DNA from 2 places in the Streptomyces sp. NPDC001093 genome. Region 1 is predicted to be linked to the other one. Evidence: riboswitches for the same ligand, from Rfam matches in the RefSeq annotation. Region 1 holds a riboswitch; the other holds the start of a gene.
The links. A riboswitch is a leader RNA that binds a small molecule or an ion and turns the genes downstream of it on or off. The one in region 1 is predicted to bind glycine.
Positions count from the first base shown of each region.

Region 2: it holds a riboswitch for glycine, as region 1 does, so the genes downstream of both, gcvT (glycine cleavage system aminomethyltransferase GcvT) here and gcvP (aminomethyl-transferring glycine dehydrogenase) in region 1, are expected to answer to the same signal.

Region 1 is NZ_JBEPBF010000093.1:16,489-34,238, forward strand. It holds gene ABT288_RS34215 (universal stress protein) at 1-171, shown strand, start outside; gene ABT288_RS34220 (APC family permease) at 504-2,459, shown strand; gene ABT288_RS34225 (DUF1707 SHOCT-like domain-containing protein) at 2,539-3,114, opposite strand; gene ABT288_RS34230 (TOBE domain-containing protein) at 3,239-3,634, shown strand; gene ABT288_RS34235 (helix-turn-helix domain-containing protein) at 3,653-5,260, opposite strand; gene ABT288_RS34240 (molybdopterin-dependent oxidoreductase) at 5,546-6,034, opposite strand; gene modA (molybdate ABC transporter substrate-binding protein) at 6,242-7,063, shown strand; gene modB (molybdate ABC transporter permease subunit) at 7,060-7,920, shown strand; gene ABT288_RS34255 (ABC transporter ATP-binding protein) at 7,917-9,125, shown strand; gene ABT288_RS34260 (TOBE domain-containing protein) at 9,154-9,573, shown strand; gene gcvP (aminomethyl-transferring glycine dehydrogenase) at 9,626-12,511, opposite strand; glycine riboswitch at 12,688-12,782, opposite strand; gene ABT288_RS34270 (PRC-barrel domain-containing protein) at 12,902-13,273, shown strand; gene ABT288_RS34275 (DNA polymerase IV) at 13,195-14,610, opposite strand; gene ABT288_RS34280 (MerR family transcriptional regulator) at 14,666-15,349, opposite strand; gene ABT288_RS34285 (bifunctional nuclease family protein) at 15,578-16,051, opposite strand; gene ftsR (transcriptional regulator FtsR) at 16,137-16,874, opposite strand; gene ABT288_RS34295 (zinc-ribbon and FHA domain-containing protein) at 16,919-17,746, opposite strand.
Region 2 is NZ_JBEPBF010000246.1:579-5,814, forward strand. It holds gene ABT288_RS49150 (L-serine ammonia-lyase) at 1-1,306, opposite strand, end outside; gene glyA (serine hydroxymethyltransferase) at 1,411-2,679, opposite strand; gene gcvH (glycine cleavage system protein GcvH) at 2,694-3,071, opposite strand; gene gcvT (glycine cleavage system aminomethyltransferase GcvT) at 3,180-4,307, opposite strand; glycine riboswitch at 4,352-4,464, opposite strand; glycine riboswitch at 4,465-4,562, opposite strand; partial or broken gene ABT288_RS49170 (AAA family ATPase) at 4,741-5,236, shown strand, end outside.

The DNA of each region.
Region 1 (17,750 bases):
GCGGGCCGGCGCGGTCTGCAGCGCGCCTTCTCGGGCCGCGTCTCCCGGCACTGCCTGGCGCACGCGGTCTGTCCGGTGCTCGCGGTGCCCCCGTCCCCCCTGGAGTCGGAGCTGCTGTCCGTCCACCGGCGCAACACCTGGCACCTGCGCATGGACATCCGGCGCCTGTGAGGCCGGCACGGCTCAGCGGCCGTCGGAGCACCGTCGCAGATGTGAAGCCCGGGCTGCCGCTCATCATTGATGGGGCGGCCGGCGCCCTGACATGACCCTCGGTGGCCGTTCTCGCTCCGACGGCACGGGCGCAAGCCTGACGGCCGTGCCTCCGGCGACCGTCTCCGGCCTCCGGTTCTTGATGCTGCTTTACCGCTCCCACGCCATTCTTAACGCAAGATTGACGCCTCCTGAGCCGGGATCCGTGGGCCCAGACGTCACTCTCTGCTTACGCTGGTGCGGCCGTCGTCTGATGGCCGGAAAAGAGCTGAGCCGCACACAGGAGCCCACTGATGGCCACGACCGAGCACCCCCCTCCCAGTCGCTTGCGCAACTGGATGCTGGAGGGGCTCTCCGACATGGGCAAGCACGGCGGCCACACCGGGCCCCACGCCGAGCCCGAACCCCCGCACAAGGGCCAGCGCTGGTGGCGCGTGATGTGCCTGACCGGTGTCGACTACTTCTCGACCCTCGGCTACCAGCCGGGCATCGCGGCGCTGGCGGCCGGACTGCTGGGGCCGATCGCGACCATCGTCCTTGTCATCGTCACCCTGGCCGGCGCGCTTCCGGTGTACCGCCGGGTCGCCGAGGAGAGCCCGCACGGCGAGGGTTCGATCGCGATGCTGGAGCGGCTGCTGTCCTTCTGGCAGGGCAAGCTCTTCGTGCTCACCCTGCTCGGCTTCGCCGCCACCGACTTCCTGATCACCATCACCCTGTCGGCCGCCGACGCCTCCACCCACCTGGTGGAGAACCCGCATCTGACGAGCGCACTGCACGGCCAGCAGATGCTGATCACCCTGATACTCGTGGCGCTGCTGGGCGCGGTGTTCCTCAAGGGCTTCCTCGAGGCGATCGGCGTCGCGACGGCACTGGTCGGCGTCTACCTCGCGCTGAACGTCGTCGTCGTGATCGTCGGCCTCTACCACGTGATCACCGCGGGCCATGTGATCACCGACTGGTCCAGCGCGCTGACCGCACAGCACGGCAACATCTTCGTCATGATCGGCCTGGCCCTGCTCGTCTTTCCCAAGCTCGCGCTCGGCCTGTCCGGGTTCGAGACCGGCGTCGCGGTCATGCCCCACGTCCAGGGCGACCCGGACGACACCGAGGAGAAGCCGACCGGCCGGATCCGGGACACGAAGAAGCTGCTCACCACGGCCGCGCTGATCATGAGCGCCTTCCTGATCACCTCCAGCTTCATCACCACGCTGCTCATCCCGGAGAGCGAGTTCAAGACCGGCGGCCAGGCCAACGGACGCGCGCTCGCGTACCTCGCGCACGAGTACCTCGGCGGCGCCTTCGGCACGGTCTACGACATCTCGACCATCGCGATCCTGTGGTTCGCCGGTGCCTCCGCCATGGCCGGTCTGCTGAACCTGATGCCGCGCTATCTGCCCCGCTACGGCATGGCCCCGCACTGGGCCCGCGCGGTGCGCCCGATGGTCATCGTCTTCACGCTCATCGCCTTCCTGGTCACCTGGCTCTTCGACGCCAACGTCGACGCGCAGGGCGGCGCCTACGCCACCGGCGTGCTGGTGCTCATCAGTTCCGCGGCGATCGCGGTGACCATCGCGGCGCGCAAGGCCGGACAGCGCAAGTGGACCATCGGGTTCGGCGTGATCTCGGCGGTGTTCCTGTACACGACCGTCATGAACGTGATCGAGCGCCCGGACGGTGTGAAGATCGGTGCCTGCTTCATCGCCGGCATCATCCTGGTCTCGCTGCTGTCCCGGCTGGCCCGCGCCTTCGAACTGCGCGTGACCAGCGTGACGCTCGACCCGATGGCGGAACGATTCATCCGGGACATGGCCAGCCGCAAGATGCGGTTCATCGCCAACGAGCCCGGCCACCGGGACAAGGCCGAGTACCGGGACAAGGTCGAGCAGATCCGCGCCGACAACGACATGCCCGAGCAGGAGGACTTCGTCTTCGTCGAGGTCACGGTCACCGACCCCTCCGAGTTCGAGGCGGGCCTGACCGTGCGCGGCGAGGTCCTGCACGACCGCTACCGGGTGCTGACCCTGGAGTCCGCCTCCATCTCGAACGCGCTGGCTGCCCTCCTTCTGCATGCCCGGGACATGACGGGCTGCACCCCGCACATCTACTTTGAGTGGACCGAGGGCAACCCCTTCGCCAACTTCCTGCGCTTCTTCCTCTTCGGCCAGGGCGAGGTCGCCCCGGTCACCCGTGAGGTGCTGCGCGAGGCGGAGCCGGACCGGGAACGCCGGCCGCGGGTGCACACCGGCTGAGACCGGCGGGACGCGCCCGGGCCGACCGCGGCGCAGACCTGGGCCTCGCCGAGGTCGCCCCGACCTCGGCGAGGGCGCTCTAGCGGCCGAACCAGCGCCTGGGCGGCCGCACCTCCAGAAGCCCCAGGCTGAGCCGGCCGTGTATCTCCACGCGGAGCACGGCCGGCGCCCCGGGCTCGCCGGCGGGCCGCACCTTGGTCTTGCCGTAGCCGATCACCAGCGCGTCGGCGTCCACGACGACACCGGGCCGGGTGATCAGCCGCAGGGTGCCGCCGCGCATGTCGAGGTCGATGCGGAGGGTGTCGTGGGTGATCACCGCGCCGGTGAAGTCGAGGGTCACGTCCCCCCAGGCGGACGTGACCTCCATCCGGCGCGGCACCGCCCAGCCGTCCGCCCGTACGGCCGATGCGCCCTGCTGCTCGATCCGCACGACGTCCTTGGCCGGTACGGCGGCGTCCGGCAGGTCGGCCGTCAGCGCGGCCAGCTCGCCCAGCGTGCGCGCGGAGAGCGCGGCCGTCACGCGCTCGTCCAGCTCCTCCGCCGTGATCCGGCCGTCGCCCGCGGCGCCCGTCAGGACGTCCACCGCCCGGTCCCGGTCCGCGTGCGAGGCACGCAGCCCGGTCGGCATCTCCGTGTGCAGCAGCTCGGCCGCCATACCCTCACCCCGATTCAGCAGGTCCCCGCAGGGGTCGTCGTCACGCACTAACGCTATATCGCGTTATACCCAACGGCCAACCCCACGTCCACGGTTCCCGTGACATGGCCCTATCGTGACCGGCATGCAGTCCTACACGATCGGCCAGGCGGCACGGCTGCTCGGCGTGAGCCCGGACACCGCCCGCCGCTGGGCCGACGCGGGCCGGGTGGCGACCCATCGCGACGAGTCCGGGCGGCGGCTCATCGACGGCAGGGATCTCGCCGCGTTCTCGGTCGAACTGGCCAAGGCGGGCGGCGGCGAGGAGGACGCCTCCTACACCTCCGTCCGCAACGCCTTCCCCGGCATCGTCACGGCGATCAAGCTCGGTGACGTCGCCGCCCAGGTGGAGATCCAGGCGGGCCCGCACCGGCTGGTGTCGCTGCTGACCCGGGAAGCCGTCGAGGAACTGGGCCTGGAGGTCGGCATGGAGGCCACCGCGCGCGTGAAGTCCACCAACGTGCACATCGACCGCGTCTGACCGGTCACACGCCTGCCGTCACCGGCACAGCAGTGCCGCCCACAGGTCGAGCCGGTCCCGCAGCCGGGACAGGTCGCGCCCGGTGAGCCGCTCGATGCGCTCCACCCGGTAGTGCACCGTGTTGACGTGCAGATGCAGCGCCTGTGCGGTGCGCGCCCAGGAGCCGTCGCAGGTCAGGAAGGTCTCCAGCGTGCTCAGCAGGGCGGCGGTGGCGGGCCGGTCGGCCTCCAGCAACGGGCCGAGGACGCCATGGCTGAAGGCGCCACGCACGTCGGCCGGCACCCCCGTGAGCAGGGCGTCGAGGGTGGTGAGGGAGCCGGCGTCGGTCAGGCGGGAGGCGTCGGGCGCGGTGGTGCGGGCCGAGGTGAGGGCGTAGCGGGCCCGCGCCAGCGCGCCGCCCAGCCCCTCCGGTGCCGCCGCGGGCATGCCGATACCGGCGTGCAGCACGACACCGGGCACGCAGTCGGCGACCAGCGGCCACGCCTCGTCCGCCCAGCCGGCCGGCGCACCGCACAGCACCGCGAAGGCGCACCCGTCCGGCAGCCTCCCCACGGCGGCCGCCACGACGGGAGTCCCCGCGCCGGCATCCCCCTCGGCCGCACCGCCCTGGCCCCCCGTCCCGCCGACGGCACCGGCACCGGCACTTCGGGCATCCCCCGGCAGATGCCCGGCCAGCTCCCTCAACGCGCCCTCGGCGAGCGGTACTTCACCCTCCGGTGACCGCCGTGCCATCGCGTCCGCGACGATGACCTGGTACGGCCCCGAATCCGGCAGTCCGCACCGGCGCAGGGCCGCCTCCACCGTGCCGTCCTCCCGGCCGGCCGGCACGGCCAGCAGGGCGCCGAGTTCGTCCGCCGCGCGGGGTCCGGCCGACGGACGCCGGGTGCCGGCCTGCTGACAGTGCGCCAACACGGCGGCGACCTCGTGCAGCATGCGCGGCGGGGCCGCGTCGGGGCCGGGCAGGTACAGCAGCCAGCGCTCGTACGGCGACACCCCGCCGGCGTCGACCGAGGCGGTCAGCCCGGGCCCGTCCGCGAGGAGCGCGACCGCCTCCCGCGCCGGCACGGCGGGTGCGCCGGCCGTGGCCGCGACCGTCCGCCCGCTCGGGGTGAAGACGTACGCGGCGGTCCCGCCGAGCTGGGCGAAGGCCGCTGCGAGGACGGTGTCCGGCCCGGCCTCCTGCGCGAGCAGCCGGCTCAGCCGCACGCGCGCGTTCTCCGGCAGCGCGTGATGCCGGCTCAGCCCGGCCCACTGGCGCAGGTACACGGTGTCCGTGATCGCCCGGAACATGATGTGCGCCGGCACCCCGGCGACCGGCACCCGGTGGCGTGCGCACGCCTGGACCAGGTCGTCCGGCACGCTCCCATGGGTCTCCTCCCCCGCGAGCAGTGCGGCGGCGCCCGCGTCCTTCAGCGCCGAGACGAACCGCTCCGCCTTGCCGGTGCCGGCCTCCGGCGTCCACCAGACGAGTCCACTGACCACCACCTCGCCCGGCCGCACGAACCGGGCCGGGTCCTCCAGGTCCGTGACGGTCACTCCGCTGACTTCGCGCCTCAGCAGCGCGTCCTCCGCCCACAGCAGGCGCAGACCGAGGGAGGCGTCCCCCAGGAGGTGTTCGACGTACATGTGCTGGCTCCTCGTACGGCCGCCGGGCGGTGAACGAAACCCCCCGGCATCTCGCATCCACCAGGTGAGTGCGAGATGAAGCATCGTAAATGCAAGCCTTGGGGAGTGGAATGCCTCTTGGTGGATCCTCCAGCCGCAGGGGCCTGGCCACCGGGGTTTCCGTGCTCCGCACCAGTCGTCCGGGCCGGCCGCCGTTGGTTCACTTCCGGCCATGGGCCTGAACGCGGTGACCGGGGCGTACCTGTTCTCACCGCTCTTCGAGCAGTGCTGCCGTGCGTTCCTCGTTCACCGAAGTGCCGCTGCCGCGTGACCGGGTGCGGCGGGCGCCGGACCGGCACAGGGGTAGCCGCCGTCCACCCGGATCGCCGTGATCCCGCTGATGTGCCGGGCCCCGCACCGGTCCTGCGGAAGCACCAGCTGGGGCCCGGCCGTGTCCAGCGGGGTGTCGTCGATGCGCACGCCCAGCAGGACGGGCGCGTCCGCGAAGTCCGGGTCGATCTCGGCCCAGGACAGTATGGCGTGGTGGCCGTCGGTGCCGGTCACCACGATGAGATAGCGCAGCCGGTCCTTGCGGCGCGCCGGGTCGAAGCCGGGCCCCGCGTCGGCGAGGACGTCGTACAGGCGCGGACCGGCGAACCGGTGGTGCTGGATGCCGCTGGTCGCGCACTCGAAGCTGACGTCCACCCGGTGCTGCGGCCAGCGGAGCAGGTCCGGCACGGTCAGCCGGGCGGGCCGGGCCAGATCACCGGTCACGGCGACTTCCACGAGCGTCATCGGCGACCACCTCCCGCAGGACCGTACCCGCCACAGAGCGCCGTACAAACGCACATGCAAGCTTCACGTCACAAGTTCGCAGCTCATGCGATGCGACAGGAGACTTACAGCTGGCAGATGCGGCAGTATCATCGCCGCACGGCCGGTGCCGCCGGCCGTGACAGGGCGCGACAGTCGTTCCACAGAACCTCGAGGAGTAGATCCGTGATGACCCGTTCCGTGCGCCGGACCCGGCGAATGCTGCAGCTGGCCGGTGCGGGAGCCGCCGCCCTGATGGCACTCAGCGCCTGCTCCTCGTCCTCGAACTCGTCCAGCACCAAGTCGGACACGTCGGACTCCGCCTCCCCGAAGCTGTCCGGCAACATCACCGTGTTCGCCGCCGCCTCCCTGAAGGAGAGCTTCACGACCCTGGGCAAGGAGTTCGAGCAGCAGCACCCGGGCACCAAGGTCAGCTTCAACTTCGGCGGCAGCGACACCCTCGCCGCGAGCATCACCGGCGGTGCCCCGGCGGACGTCTTCGCTGCCGCCAGCCCCAAGACCATGGCAATCGTGACGGTCAAGAAGGACGCGGCCGGCACTCCGGCCACCTTCGTCCGCAACCAGCTGGAGATCGCCACCCTGCCGGGCAACCCCGACAAGGTGTCCTCCCTGAAGGACCTCACCAAGTCCGGCCTGAAGGTCGTGCTGTGCGACAAGACCGTGCCGTGCGGCGCCGCCGCGCAGAAGGCCCTGGACGCCGGCAGCATCAAGCTGACCCCGGTCTCCTACGAGCAGGACGTCAAGTCCGCCCTGAACAAGGTGGAGCTGAAGGAGGCCGACGCCGCGGTCGTCTACAGGACCGATGTGAAGTCCGCGGGTGGCAAGGTGGAGGGCGTGGAGTTCCCCGAGTCCGCCAAGGCGATCAACGCCTACCCGATCGTCCTGCTGAAGAACGCGCCGAACGCCGCTGCCGCCCAGGCGTTCATCGCTCTGGTGCGGTCCGCCGAGGGCCAGAAGGTGCTGAGCGGTGCGGGGTTCCTCAAGCCGTGACCTCGCTCGACAAGCCCGGCGCAGCGACCAGCCCCCGCACGGGCCGGCCGCTGCGCCGCCGCGTCGGCACGGGGGCCCGGCGCGGGGTGCCGTTGCCGCTGCTGCTGCCGGGCCTGCTGGCAATGGCGTTCCTGTTGCTGCCGCTGGTCGCGCTGCTCATCCGCGCGCCCTGGCGCAGCCTGCCGGAGCAGCTGTCCAGCACCGAGGTGTGGCAGGCGCTCCAGCTGTCGCTGGTCAGCGCCACGGCGGCGACGGCGGTGAGCCTGGTGCTGGGCGTACCGCTGGCCTGGCTGCTGGCCCGTACGGAGTTCCCCGGCCGGGGCCTCGTACGGGCCCTGGTGACACTGCCGCTGGTGCTGCCGCCGGTGGTCGGCGGTGTGGCGCTGCTGCTGGCCCTCGGCCGCAACGGCGTGATCGGCAAGGGGCTGGACGCCTGGTTCGGGATCACGCTGCCGTTCACCACCGCCGGGGTGGTGATCGCGGAGGCGTTCGTCGCGATGCCGTTCCTGGTCATCAGCGTCGAGGGCACCCTGCGCGCGGCCGACCCGCGCTTCGAGGAGGCGGCGACCACGCTGGGCGCGTCCCGCTTCACCGCGTTCCGCCGGGTCACCCTGCCGCTGATCGCGCCCGGCATCGCGGCGGGCGCGGTCCTTGCGTGGGCGCGTGCGCTCGGCGAGTTCGGCGCGACGATCACCTTCGCGGGCAACTTCCCCGGCCGCACCCAGACCATGCCCCTCGCGGTCTACCTGGCCCTGCAGAACGACCCCGACGCCGCGATCTGCCTCAGCCTGGTCCTGCTGACGGTATCGATCGCGGTGCTGGCGGGGTTGCGGGACCGTTGGGTGACGGCATCATGACGAACACCCGCCCCACCCACGGACAACCCACGGCCGCCGACGGCGCCCAGGCCCCGCAGGGGCCACCCGCACCCGACGACGAAAGCCGCACGAGTGGTGCGGGTGGGAACCCAGAGCCGGTCGAAGGCCGGCACCCCACCACGCACCCGCACACGCCCCCGAACACGGACGGCCTGGACGCCCACCTCGTCATCGACCGCACCGCATTCCGCCTGGACATAACCCTCACCGCCGCCCCCGGAGAGGTCCTCGCCCTCCTCGGCCCCAACGGCGCCGGCAAGACCACCGCACTGCGCGCGCTCGCCGGCCTCACCCCTCTCTCCGACGGCCACCTGCGCCTCGACGGTGCCGCCCTGGAGCACACTCCCCCGGAGTCCCGCCCGGTCGGCGTGGTCTTCCAGGACTACCTGCTCTTCCCCCACCTCTCCGCCCTGGACAACGTCGCCTTCGGCCCCCGCTGCCAGGGTGCGTCCAAGGCGGAGGCCCGTGCCCGGGCCTCCGCGTGGCTGGACCGCATGGGCCTCGCCGCCCACGCGGGAGCCAAGCCGCGCCGCCTGTCCGGCGGGCAGGCCCAGCGCGTGGCCCTCGCCCGCGCCCTGGCCACCCGCCCGAGGCTGCTTCTCCTCGACGAGCCGCTGGCCGCCCTGGACGCCCGTACCCGCCTGGAGGTCCGTGCCCAACTGCGCCGACACCTGGCCGAGTTCGAGGCGGTCGCCGTCCTGGTCACGCACGATCCGCTGGATGCCATGGTGCTCGCGGACCGGCTGGTCGTCATCGAGCACGGCCGGGTCGTCCAGGAGGGCGGCCCCGCCGACATCGCCCGTCATCCGCGCACCGACTACATCGCCCAGCTCGTCGGCCTCAACCTCTACCGCGGCCAGGCGGACGGACACACGGTACGACTCGACGCGGGCCCGGCGATCACGACCACCGAGGCGCTGTCCGGTCCGGCCTTCGTGGCCTTTCCCCCGTCGGCCGTCACCCTGTTCCGGGACCGCCCCACCGGCGCCAGCGCCCGTAACCACTGGCGCTGCGAGGTGGCCGCGCTCGAGACACACGGCGACCAGATCCGCGCCGACCTCACCGGCGAGCTCCCCCTCGCCGCCGACCTCACCACGGTCGCCGCGGCCGAACTCGATCTGCATCCGGGCGCTGCCGTCTGGGCGACGGTCAAAGCGGCGCAGACACACGCATACCCAGCCTGAGCGGGTGGGCGTTCTACCGTGAGTGCCCATGACCCTGAGCATCCGCAACCAGCTCCCCGGCACCGTCACCGAGGTCCACCCGGGCGAGGCCATGGCCACCGTCAAGCTCCGTCTGGAGGGCGGCCAGCACCTCATGGCGGCCATCACCAAGGAGTCCGCCGAGGACCTCTCCCTCACCCCCGGCTCGACCGTCCGCGCTCTTGTCAAGTCGACCGAGGTCTCCCTGGCCACCCATCGGGTCGAGGGCCTGTCGATCCGCAACCAGCTTCAGGGCACCATCGTCGGCCTCACCACCGGCGCCGTCATGGCCTCCGTGAAGATCTCCGTCGACGACGGCGAACTGACCGCGGCGATCACCAAGGAGGCGGTCACCGACCTCGGCCTCTTCGTGGGCTCCGACGTGGTCGCCCTGATCAAGGCGACCGAGGTGTCCCTGGCGACGGCATGACACGCCGAGGGCCCCGCCCGGAGACCGGACGGGGCCCTGCGGCACGACCTGCTCAGTCCTCGTACGCGTCCAGCGGCGGGCAGGAGCACACCAGGTTGCGGTCACCGAAGGCCTGGTCGATACGGCGTACCGGCGGCCAGTACTTGTCGGCGGCCGAGACACCGGCGGGGAAGACGGCCTCCTCGCGGCTGTAGGCGTGCTTCCACTCACCGCCGAGCGCGGCGGCGGTGTGCGGGGCGTTGCGCAGCGGGTTGTCCTCCGCCGGCCACTCGCCGGCGCCTGCCTTCTCGATCTCCGCGCGGATGGCGATCATCGCGTCGCAGAACCGGTCCAGCTCGGTGAGGTCCTCCGACTCGGTCGGCTCGATCATCAGCGTGCCGGCCACCGGGAAGGACATGGTCGGCGCGTGGAAGCCGTAGTCGATCAGGCGCTTGGCCACGTCGTCCACGCTGACGCCGGTGGCCTTGGTCAGCGGGCGCAGGTCGATGATGCACTCGTGCGCGACCAGGTTGCCGGGGCCGGTGTAGAGCACCGGGTAGTGCGGCTCCAGGCGCTTGGCGACGTAGTTCGCCGAGAGCACGGCCACCTGCGTGGCCCGCTTGAGGCCCTCGCCGCCCATGAGGCGGACATACGCCCAGGAGATGGGCAGGATGCCCGCCGAGCCCCAGGGAGCGGCCGAGATCGGGCCGACGCCCGTCTCCGGGCCCGCGGCCGGCTGCATCGGGTGGTTCGGCAGGTACGGCGCCAGGTGCGAGCGGACCGCGACCGGGCCGACGCCGGGGCCACCGCCGCCGTGCGGGATGCAGAAGGTCTTGTGCAGGTTCAGGTGCGAGACGTCACCGCCGAAGTGGCCCGGCTTGGCCAGGCCGACCAGGGCGTTCAGGTTCGCGCCGTCGACGTACACCTGGCCGCCGGCCTCGTGCACCTGGGCGCAGATGTCGGCGACGTGCTCCTCGAACACGCCGTGCGTGGACGGGTACGTGATCATCAGCACCGCCAGCTCTTCGCGGTACTGCTCGATCTTGGCGCGCAGGTCGGCGACGTCGATCTCGCCGTCCTCGGCGGTCTTGACGACGACGACCTTCATGCCCGCCATCACGGCGCTGGCCGCGTTGGTGCCGTGCGCGGAGGACGGGATCAGGCAGACGGTGCGCTGCTCGTCGCCGTTGGCGCGGTGGTAGCCGCGGACGGCGAGCAGACCGGCCAGCTCGCCCTGGGAGCCGGCGTTCGGCTGCAGGGAGACCTTGTCGTAGCCGGTGACCTCGGCGAGACGTTCCTCCAGCTCACGGATGAGCGTGAGGTAACCCTCGGCCTGCTCGGCGGGCACGAAGGGGTGCAGCTGACCGAACTCCGGCCAGGTGACCGGCTCCATCTCGGTGGTCGCGTTGAGCTTCATGGTGCAGGAGCCCAGCGGGATCATGCCGCGGTCGAGCGCGTAGTCACGGTCGGCCAGCCTGCGCAGGTAGCGCAGCATCGCGGTCTCGGAGCGGTGCTGGTGGAAGACCGGGTGGGTGAGGTACGCGTCGGTGCGCAGCAGCGCCTCGGGGAGGGTGTCCTCGGCGGTCGCGTCCAGCGCCTCGATGTCGCCCTTGACGCCGAAGGCGGACCAGACGGCCTCCAGCTGGGCCCGCTTGGTGGTCTCGTCGCAGGCGATCGAGACGTGGTCGGCGTCGGCGAGGTGGAGGTTGACGCCGTTCTCCCGGGCGGCGGCGGCGACCTCGGCGGCCTTGCCGGGCACGCGCGCGGTGAGGGTGTCGAAGTAGGCGCCGTGGACGATCTCGACGCCGCCGGCCTTCAGGCCCTCGGCGAGGATCGTGGCGTACCGGTGCGTCCGCCGGGCGATGGCCTTGAGCCCCTCCGGCCCGTGGTAGACGGCGTACATGCCGGCCATCACGGCGAGCAGCACCTGCGCGGTGCAGATGTTGCTGGTCGCCTTCTCCCGGCGGATGTGCTGCTCACGGGTCTGCAGCGCGAGCCGGTAGGCCTTGTTGCCGTCCGCGTCGACGGAGACGCCCACGAGCCGGCCGGGCAGGCTGCGGGCGAACTTCTCGTGCACCGCCATGTAGCCGGCGTGCGGGCCGCCGAAGCCCATCGGCACACCGAAGCGCTGGGTCGTGCCGACGGCGATGTCGGCGCCCAGTTCGCCCGGCGAGGTCAGCAGGGTCAGGGCGAGCAGGTCGGCGGCGACGGTGACGAGCGCGCCGAGTTCATGTGCCTGGTCGATGACCGGCTTGATGTCGCGTACGGCACCGGAGGCGCCCGGGTACTGGAGCAGCACGCCGTTGATCTCACGCGCGGCCATGTCGGCCGGGATGCCGTCGCTGAGGTCGGCGACGACGACCTCGACACCGGTCGGCTCGGCGCGGGTCTGGATGACGGCGATGGTCTGCGGCAGCGCGTCCGCGTCGATCAGGAACAGGCCCTTCTTGTTCCTGCCCATGCGCCGGGACAGCGCCATGGCCTCGGCGGCCGCGGTGCCCTCGTCCAGCAGGGAGGCGCCGGAGGTGGGCAGCCCGGTGAGCTCGGCGACCACGGTCTGGAAGTTCAGCAGGGCCTCGAGACGCCCCTGGGAGATCTCCGGCTGGTACGGCGTGTAGGCCGTGTACCAGGCCGGGTTCTCCATGACGTTGCGCAGGATGACCGGCGGGGTGAAGGTGCCGTAGTACCCGAGCCCGATCATGGAGTCGAGGACCTGGTTGCGGTCGGCGAGCGAGCGCAGCTCGGCGAGCACCTCCGCCTCGGTGCGGGCGCCCGGCAGGTCGAGGGCGTCGGCGTTCTTGATCACATCCGGGACCGCCGCGGCGGTCAGCTCGTCGAGGGAGCCGTAGCCGACCTGCGCGAGCATCTTGGCCCGCGCCTCCTGGTCGGGCCCGATGTGGCGCTGCTCGAACGGGATGCCCGCTTCGAGCTCCGAGAGCGGAATACGATGGGCGGTCATTGCGGAGGCCTCCTGGTCTGACGCGACCTTCGAAGGGCACCACGGCGCGGGTGCCCCGACGGCCTCCCCCTCTGTCATCTCAACCTGAGAGCTTCACCGGACGCCCTGTGGGACGCCGGCTTTCACCGTCGGTGAGAGCGGAAGCCGTCGACATCCGCCCTGCTTTCCAGAGTGACCTCGTCCGTGCGGTACGTGAGCCTGAGAGATTCCGGGGAGGATTTGCTCCTTCGGCGCCTCCGAGGTGGTCGGAGGACTCTCCCGCACGGGGTCAGCAGCCGCTGTCAGCCTACCAGCGGGGTCAACGGCCGGGTCCTCGAGTGGCCACCTCCCTGAATGTGCTCTTTCGTAGTGCTTACGGATGTATTGCGACCACGTGGAGGGAGAGGGACCGTGCAGACCGACATCGATCCGCGCAACCTGATCGGCCGCAAGGCGTTCGACCGCACCGGCACCAAGATCGGGACCATCGACGAGGTGTACCTCGACGACGCGACCGGCGTGCCCGAGTGGGCGGCCATACGCACCGGCCTGTTCTCCCGCGACGCCTTCGTCCCTCTCGAACCGAGCGAACTGATCGAAGGCTCCCTCCATGTCCCCTTCGACCGCGCCCTGATCAAGGACGCCCCGGACTTCGGCGTGGGCCGCCATCTGTCCCCCGAACAGGAACTCCAGCTCTACCACCACTACGGCCTGGACGTGGTCTCACGCCCCTCGGCCCCGGACCACGACTTCGGCAAGCTGGCGGGGTCGGAGGAAACCTGATCGGAGCCTTCCGCGACCAACGGCAACGGATCGGCGGGCTCCAGCGCGCAATCACCGACGAAGAACGTCCGCACCCTCCCCGGAGGGGACTGCGGCGTCTCGAACCGCACGGTGACCCGACCCAGCCCACTCCCCTGCACCCACCCGTGCCCGTACTCCGCATGCCTTACGTCCTGTCCGGCGCGCCAGTGTCTTTCGACGGGCTCCGGCCCCTCCACGGCAACCTCGGGCCCGGCCTCCTCCGGCGTCTCCGCCGCCGGCGAGGGCATCGCCTGCGCGAACAGGTCCTCCTGGGTGTAGTCGGCGAGCCCGGAGACACCCACGCCCAGCAGCCGTACCCCACCCGTGGTGTCCACGGAGTCCAGCAACCGCGCGGCCGCCTCCCGCACGACCGCCGGATCGTCCGTGGGCCCTCTGAGCGTCTCGGAGCGGGTCAGGGTCGAGAAGTCGTACCTGCGCACCTTAAGCACGATCGTCCGCCCCGACAGCCCGGCCCCGCGCAGCCGTCCCACACACCGGTCGGCGAGCCGCTGCACCTCCAGGCCGATCCGCAGCCGGTCGTGGATGTCCACGTCGTAGGTGTCCTCGACCGACACCGACTTCGCCTCACGCTCGGCCACCACGGGCCGCTCGTCATGGGCCAGGGCCATGGCGTGGAGCGCGTGCCCGTGCGCCTTGCCGAGCAGCCGGACCAGCTCGTCCTCGCCCGCTTCTGCCAGCTCCTCGACCGTCGTGATCCCGGCCCGGCGCAGATGGTCCCCCGTGGCCGGCCCCACCCCCGGCAGGGTCCGCACCGGCATCGGCCCCAGCAGCGCCCGCTCGGACCCCGGCTCGATGAGCACCAGGCCGTCCGGCTTGGCCTGCTCCGAGGCGATCTTGGCGAGCATCTTGGAGGCGGCGAGCCCCACCGATCCCGTCAGCCCGGTGACCGCCCGTATGTCCGCGCGCAGCCGGGTCCCGGCCAGCCGCGCCGATTCCTCGTCCCAGGCCGTCCCGCCGGCCTCCAGGTCCACGAAGGCCTCGTCCAGGCTGAGCGGCTCCACCAGCGGCGACAGCTCCCGCAGCAGCGCCATCACCTGCTCGCTGATCGCCCGGTACACGGTGAAGCGCGGCACCAGATACGCGGCGTTGGGTGCCAGCCGGCGCGCCTGGGCCATGGGCATCGCCGAGTGCACCCCGAAGACCCGCGCCTCGTACGACGCGGTGGCCACCACCCCGCGCGGTCCGAGCCCGCCCACGACGACCGCCTTCCCGCGCAGGCTCGGCTTGGATGCCTGCTCCACCGAGGCGTAGAAGGCATCCATGTCGAGATGCAGGATCGTGGGCGCGTTTCTCACATCTCCGATGCTGCACCACGGCACTGACAATGCCCCGCCGTGGAGGGGGCCGGTGTCAGACCGCCCGGTTGCGGCGCCGCGCCAGCTCGTCCGCGGGGTTGTGGCCGACGAGGGTCTCGCCCGTGTCGATGCGTTCGCCGTGCAGCTGCGAGAGCGCGCTTTCCACGTCCCGCCACACCACGCCGACGGCGATCCCGAAGATGCCCTGACCGCCCTGGAGCAGGGCGTGGACCTCGTCCGGCGAGGTGCACTCGTAGACCGTGGCGCCGTCGCTCATCAGGGTCAACCGCTCCAGGTCACGGAAACCGCGTTCCCGGAGGTGCTGCACGGCCGTGCGGATGTTCTGCAGCGAGACCCCGGTGTCCAGGAACCGCTTGACGATCTTCAGGACGACGACGTCACGAAAGCTGTACAGCCGCTGCGTGCCCGACCCGTACGCGGGCCGCACACTCGGCTCGACCAGCCCCGTGCGTGCCCAGTAGTCCAGTTGCCGGTAGGTGATGCCGGCCGCTGCGCAGGCCGTCGGCCCGCGATAACCGATCTGTTCCGATGCCATGGACGCCGCCCCTCCGCCGTTCGGCACCACCGTCGGCCGCTGCGGAGCGTGATCGACCGCGCTGCTCGGTTGGGGGTACCCCCTCTTCGAACGCAGCTGAGAGCTCGGGGGAGGGTACGGACCGCTCCCCCCGAACCCTTGTCCGGGGGCACCCCCAGCCGTACCGTCGCCGCTGGTTCTCACGCCGACCTCCGTCCTTGACCTGCCTTCACGACGGTAGGCAGTCACCAGGGGTGCGTCAACGATCGCCACACTCGGCACGCCGAGTGATAATCACCCTAGGAGTGGTTTCCCGTGCCCCACCGCGGGGAAAGGCTAGCCGAATGCTTTCGGGGGAGGCCGTAGGACGCTCTCATTGGCCGGTGGCACATGCCCGCGCACGGGGCTGCGAAGCTCACCGGCCGTTCGCCTTCACTGGCTGCTGGTGCCGAAGTCCTCGGGCGAGATCTGGTCGAGGAACTCGCGGAACTTCTCCACCTCGTCCTCCTGCTCGTCCGGAATGGCGATGCCGGCGTCGTCCAGCACCGCGTCACTGCCGTAGATCGGCGTTCCGGTACGCAGGGCCAGCGCTATGGCATCGGAGGGACGGGCGCTGACCTCGACGCCGCTGGCGAAGACCAGCTCCGCGTAGAAGACACCTTCCCGCAGATCGGTGATGCGTACCTCGGTCAGCTCCTGGCCGACGGCCTCCAGCACGTCCTTGAACAGGTCGTGCGTCAGCGGCCTGGCGGGGGCCATGCCCTGCTGGGCGAAGGCGATGGCCGTCGCCTCCCCCGGCCCGATCCAGATGGGGAGGTAACGGTCGCCTCCCACTTCGCGCAGGAGCACGATCGGTTGGTTGGAGGGCATTTCGACCCGGACACCTACGACATCGAGCTCGTTCACACAGCAACCCTAGGCCGTGCCCGGGACGTTTGGGTAGTCGGGCCGGGAACAGGTGCCCGATCCGGCCGCCCGCGGCCCCCGGCGTTCACGGCAGCCGCACCCCGAGAGCGGTCTTCACCAGTGCCGCGTGCAGCTTGACGGTAAGCGCGGCCAGCTCCTTCGTACGGGCCTCGGCATGGGCCCTGGTCTGCGGGTTGCGGTGGCGTTTGAGCGGGGCCACCACCTGGTCGACCAGTCCGGCCTCGCGATCGGCGGCCGCCTTCATCACCCGAAGGTGGCGCGGCTCGATCCCGAACCGGCCCAGTTCGGCGACGAGCGAGGCCACGGTGACCGCCTCCGCGTCGTACGCCCCGTCCTCCAGGGGAGCGATGAGCCCGTACGACTCCCACTCCTTCAGGTCACCCTCGTCGACCTCCGCGGCCGCCATCAGCTCGGCCCTGCCCACCCGGGCCACCGTGGGCGCCGCGACCGGCCCCGGAAGATCCTCGGCGGTGCGCTGACGGCCCACGACGGGCAGCTGGACCGTCTCGCCCCGCTCCATGGCGTCCAGGTGCTCGCGGATCACCTTGAGCGGCAGATAGTGGTCCCGCTGCATCCTCAGCACATGCGCCAGGCGCTCGACATCCCCGGCGCTGAACTTGCGGTACCCCGAAGGGGTCCGCTGCGGCTCGATGAGCCCCTCCGACTCCAGGAAACGGATCTTGGAGATGGTGACTTCGGGGAATTCGTCGCGCAGCTCGTTCAGCACCGTGCCGATGCTCATCAGCCCACTGTCCCTGGCGGCGGTACCGCTTCCGGCACCGCCGCTCGGTGTTTGAAGCATGGACCTTCCCTGGGAGTCCCCCCGGACACCGGTCCGGGGGCGGGTCAGATGGCCTGCCGGCTCGCGTAGAACACCAGCCGGTACTTGCCGATCTGCACCTCGTCACCGTTCGACAGGGCGACCTGGTCGATCCGCTCGCGGTTGACGTACGTGCCGTTCAGGCTGCCCACGTCGGCCACGGTGAACGAACCGTCCGGGGAGCGCCGGAACTCCACATGCCGGCGCGAGACCGTGACGTCGTCCAGGAAGATGTCGCTCTGCGGGTGACGGCCGGCCGTGGTCAGGTCGCTGTCCAGCAGGAAGCGGCTGCCCGAGTTCGGCCCCCGGCGCACCACGAGCAGCGCGGAGCCCGCCGGCAGTGCGTCCACCGCGGCCTGCGCCTCGGGCGACAGCATCGGCATCTGCGTCTGGCCGGTGACCTCGGCGTCGTAGGCCTCGAGACCGGAGATCGAGATCGTGGACGTCGTCTCGGCGGCACGCTCCGGGGTCACTCCGGGGCGCAGCGGCGCGCCACAGTTGGAACAGAAGCGGGCGTTCTCCGCGTTGCGGTTACCGCACCTCGTACACACCAGGACCGACATGGACGGATCCTCCTGCGGCTGCCCCGCCGGGGCGTTGGACGCGTACGGACCGGGGGCGAACCCTCCACCCGCACCTGAGGTTGACGGTTGGCCGAAACCTATGCCGCCGGACTGGGCAGGGTCAACCGACGCCCCGCCCTGACCTCCGGAAATGTCACCGCCCGGACCAGCGACCTGGTCCCTGAACAGCGGGCGCTGACCCTCCGCGTCAGGCTGTGCGCGGTGACGAGCGGTCGCGTTGTCGCTGCCCTCTCGCGCGCTCTTGCGGAACAACTTCGCAAACAACTTCACGGGC
Region 2 (5,236 bases), on a different contig from region 1:
TGTCCGCGCCGGTGTCCTTCATGGTCTTGATGACCTTGTCCAGGGACACCTTGTGGGAGCCGTCGCCGCGCATGGCCATCTTCGCCGCGGTGACCGCCTTCACCGCGGCCATGCCGTTGCGCTCGATGCACGGGATCTGGACCAGGCCGCCGACCGGGTCGCAGGTCAGGCCGAGGTTGTGCTCCATGCCGATCTCGGCCGCGTTCTCGACCTGCTCCGGGGAGCCGCCGAGGACCTCGGCCAGCGCGCCCGCGGCCATCGAGCAGGCGGAGCCGACCTCGCCCTGGCAGCCGACCTCGGCGCCGGAGATGGACGCGTTCTCCTTGAAGAGCATGCCGATCGCGCCCGCGGCCAGCAGGAAGCGCACCACGCCGTCCTCGTCGGCGCCGGGGACGAAGTTGATGTAGTAGTGCAGGACCGCCGGAATGATGCCCGCCGCGCCGTTCGTGGGGGCGGTCACCACCCGGCCGCCGGCCGCGTTCTCCTCGTTCACCGCCATCGCGTAGAGCGTGATCCACTCCATGGCGTGGGCCAGCGGATCGCCCTCGGCGCGCAGCTGGCGGGCGGAGACGGACGCGCGGCGGCGCACCCTCAGGCCGCCGGGCAGGATGCCCTCGCGGGACATGCCGCGCTGCACGCACTCGCGCATCACCCGCCAGATCTCCAGCAGGCCCGCGCGGATCTCCTCCTCCGTGCGCCAGGCCCGTTCGTTCTCCAGCATCAGGGAGGAGATCGACAGACCGGTCTCCTTCGTGAGGCGGAGGAGCTCGTCGCCGGTGCGGAAGGAGTACTTCAGGACCGTGTCGTCCAGCTTGATCCGGTCCGCGCCGACCGCGTCCTCGTCCACCACGAAGCCGCCGCCGACCGAGTAGTACGTCTTCGACAGCAGCTCCGCGCCCGAGGCGTCGTACGCCCACAGCGTCATGCCGTTGGCGTGGTACGGCAGGGCCTTGCGGCGGTGCAGCACGAGATCCTTGTCGTAGGAGAAGGGGATCTCGTGCTCGCCGAGGAGCCTGATCCGGCCCTCGGTCCTGATCGCCTCCACGCGCGCGTCCGCCGTCTCCACGTCCACCGTGCGCGGCGAGTCGCCGGCCAGACCGAGCAGCACGGCCTTCGGGGTGCCGTGGCCGTGCCCGGTCGCGCCCAGGGAGCCGTACAGCTCCGTCCGGACGGTAGCTGCCTTTTCCAGCAGCCCCTCGTTGCGCAGGCGGCGGGCGAACATCCGCGCCGCGCGCATCGGGCCGACCGTGTGGGAGCTGGACGGGCCGATGCCGATCGAGAACAGGTCGAAGACCGAGATGGCCACGGTCACTCCTCAAGACAGCAAAAACAGGGGGGTGGTGGGGCACCCGCCGGCACCTTGCGGCGCCGTCCTCACGAGTGCCCCACCCGGGATCTACTTGTCCGGGCCTACTTGTTCAGGCCCGGGTACAGCGGGTGCCTGTCGGCGAGCGCCTTCACGCGCGCCTTGAGCGCCTCCGCGTCGTAGGACGGCTTCAGCGCCTCGGCGATCACGTCCGCGACCTCGGCGAAGTCCTCGGCCGTGAAGCCGCGGGTCGCCAGGGCGGGCGTGCCGATCCGCAGGCCCGACGTCACCATCGGGGGACGCGGGTCGTTCGGGACCGCGTTGCGGTTGACCGTGATGCCGACCTCGTGGAGACGGTCCTCGGCCTGCTGGCCGTCCAGCTCGGACTCGCGGAGGTCGACGAGGATCAGGTGCACGTCCGTGCCGCCGGACAGGACGTTCACGCCGGCCTCGCGCGCGTCCGCCGCCGTCAGGCGCTTGGCGAGGATGCGCGCACCCTCCACGGTACGACGCTGGCGCTCCTTGAACTCCTCCGAGGCGGCGACCTTGAAGGAGACCGCCTTCGCCGCGATCACGTGCTCCAGGGGACCGCCCTGGAAGCCCGGGAAGACGGAGGAGTTCAGCTTCTTCGCGAAGTCCTTGCCGCGGGCGAGGATGATGCCGCCGCGCGGACCGCCGAGCGTCTTGTGCGTGGTGGAGGTGACCACGTCGGCGTACGGCACCGGGTTGGCGTGCAGGCCGGCCGCGACCAGGCCCGCGAAGTGCGCCATGTCGACCCACAGGTACGCCTCGACCTCGTCGGCGATCCGGCGGAAGGCGGCGAAGTCCAGCTCGCGCGGGTACGCCGACCAGCCCGCGATGATCACCTTCGGGCGGTGCTCCTTGGCGAGCCGCTCGACCTCGGCCATGTCGACCAGGCCGGTCTCGGCGTCCACGTGGTAGGCAACCACGTTGAACTGCTTGCCGGAGAAGTTCAGGCGCATGCCGTGGGTCAGGTGGCCGCCGTGCGCCAGGTCCAGGCCGAGGATGGTGTCCCCGGGCTGGGCGAGGGCGAACAGCGCCGCCTGGTTGGCGGAGGCGCCGGAGTGGGGCTGGACGTTGGCGTACTCGGCGCCGAACAGCTCCTTGATCCGGTCGATGGCGATCTGCTCGGCGACGTCGACGTGCTCGCAGCCGCCGTAGTAGCGGCGGCCCGGGTAGCCCTCGGCGTACTTGTTGGTCAGCACCGAGCCCTGCGCCTCCATCACCGCGAGCGGGGCGAAGTTCTCGGAGGCGATCATCTCCAGCGTGGACTGCTGGCGGCCGAGCTCGGCGTCGACCGCGGCGGCGATCTCCGGGTCCAGCTCGTGCAGGGACGTGTTCAGGACGGTCATACGGCTACGACTCCTCAGCCGGCGTTCTGGGCGGTGTACTCGTCGGCGGAGAGCAGGTCGGCCGGCTCCTCCGCGACGCGCACCTTGAACAGCCAGCCGCCCTCGAAGGGGGCCGAGTTCACCAGCGAAGGGTCGTTGACGACGTCCTCGTTGATCTCGGTGATCTCACCGGTGACCGGCGAGTACAGGTCGGAGACCGACTTGGTGGACTCCAGCTCACCGCAGGTCTCGCCCGCGGTCACCGTGGAGCCGACCTCGGGGAGCTGGGCGTAGACGACATCGCCGAGCGCGTTGGCCGCGAACTCGGTGATGCCGACCGTCGACACGCCGTCCTCGGCGGGCGACAGCCACTCGTGCTCCTTGCTGTAGCGCAGCTGCTGGGGGTTGCTCATGGCCTGAATTCTCCTGTACGCGCGGAAGTGCTGATGAAGGGGGGACTGCTGAGACCGCTGGTGAGCAGCGGAAAGTGCGCGGGGTCACACAGTGACCGCGCCCAGTGTCTACTTCTGGCGCTTGTAGAACGGCAGCGCCACGACCTCGTACGGCTCGTGGCTGCCCCGGATGTCCACGCCGACGCCCTCGGTGCCCGGCACCGCGTGCGCCGCGTCGACGTAGGCCATGGCGATCGGCTTGCCCAGGGTGGGGGAGGGGGCGCCGGAGGTGACCTCGCCGATCACCTCGCCGCCCGCGACCACGGCGTACCCGGCGCGCGGCACCCGGCGGCCCTCGGCGACCAGGCCGACCAGGACCCGCGGCGGGTTCTGCTCAGCCTCGGCGGCGGCCTCGGTGAGCGCCTCGCGCCCCACGAAGTCGCCCTCCTTCTCGAACTTCACCACCCGGCCGAGCCCGGCGTCGAAGGGGGTGAGGGAGGTGGTCAGCTCATGCCCGTACAGCGGCATGCCCGCCTCCAGGCGCAGGGTGTCCCGGCAGGACAGGCCGCACGGGACCAGGCCGACGCCCTCGCCGGCCTTGGTCAGCGCCTGCCACAGCTCGACCGCGTGCTCGGGCTTCACGAACAGCTCGAAGCCGTCCTCGCCGGTGTACCCGGTGCGGGCGATCAGGGCCGGGACGCCGGCGACCGTGCCGGGCAGGCCGGCGTAGTACTTCAGGCCGTCGAGGTCGGCGTCGGTGAGGGACTTCAGGATGCCGGGGGACTCGGGGCCCTGCACGGCGATCAGCGCGTACGCGTCCCGGTCGTCGCGCACCTCGGCGTCGAAGCCGGCGGAACGCTCGACCAGGGCGTCCAGCACCACCTGGGCGTTGGAGGCGTTGGCGACGACCATGTACTCGGTCTCGGCCAGCCGGTAGACGATCAGGTCGTCCAGGATGCCGCCGTCGGCCCGGCAGATCATGGTGTAGCGGGCGCGGCCCACGCCGACGGAGGCGATGTTGCCGACCAGGGCGAAGTTGAGGAGGTCGGCCGCCGCGGCGCCGGTGACGGTGATCTCGCCCATGTGGGAGAGGTCGAAGAGGCCCGCCTTCGTCCGCACGGCGATGTGCTCGTCGCGCTCGGAGCCGTAGCGCAGCGGCATGTCCCAGCCGGCGAAGTCGGTCATCGTCGCACCGAGCGAGCGATGCAGGGCATCGAGCGCGGTGTGGCGCAGCTCAGTGGGTTCGGTACTGCTCATCGGTCGGTCGTCTCCCAGGGAAGGACAGGACGGGCGAGGAACGGTCCTCCCCATCTGTCATCGGAACCTGAGAGGTTCGCCAGGACCGCCACGGGGACGATCACGGCTTGCACCTTGGGTGGAGCCACTGCGGCAGCGGCCCGCTTTTCAGATGTGCCTCGCCCGCGCGGTAACGGGGCCTGAGAGATTCAAGGGAGGGACTTGCTCCTTCGGCGTCCCAGCGAAGGCTGCTGGGAACTCTCCCGCGCGGATTCAAACGGCCGGTATGCAGTTGGCGGCCACATCATTGCACGCCGCACCCCCGCCCGTCAGGGCCGCATCTGTAACCGAGCTGTGGCGGGACGCGCACGTAACCGCCGGGCATCGTGCATTACCGTCCCTTTACATGTGCGGGGCATGAATATTGCCAAGCCCATGGGGGAGGACGATCACGGTGAACAGGACCCCGGTGTACGCCACCGTCACCACCGGCATCGCAGTGCCGAGGCAGCGCTCCGCCGCGGCCCAGGTCGTCCGTGACCTGCGCGACCGCGCGGGCCGCGGCCCCGGCGCCCTGACCTTCGGCCCCCGCGACCTGGTCGTGATCACCGGGCTGCCCGGCAGCGGCAAGTCCACTCTGATGCGCCGTGCGGTCGCCGACCGCCGCATCGACTCCCAGGACACCCGCGACCGCTTCGCGGCCCGCCTGCCCCGCGCCCTCCCGTACGCCTTCTACCGCCCCCTGGTCCGCCTCGCCCACTACGCCGGTCTGCGCCGCGCCCTGCGCACCGGCGAGGGCGTCGTCGTGCACGACTGCGGCACCCAGCGCTGGGTGCGCGCCTGGCTCGCCCGCGAGGCCCGCCGCCGTGGCGGCACCCTCCATCTGCTTCTGCTCGACGTCACCCCCGACACCGCGCGAGAGGGCCAGCGCGAGCGCGGCCGGGGCGTCT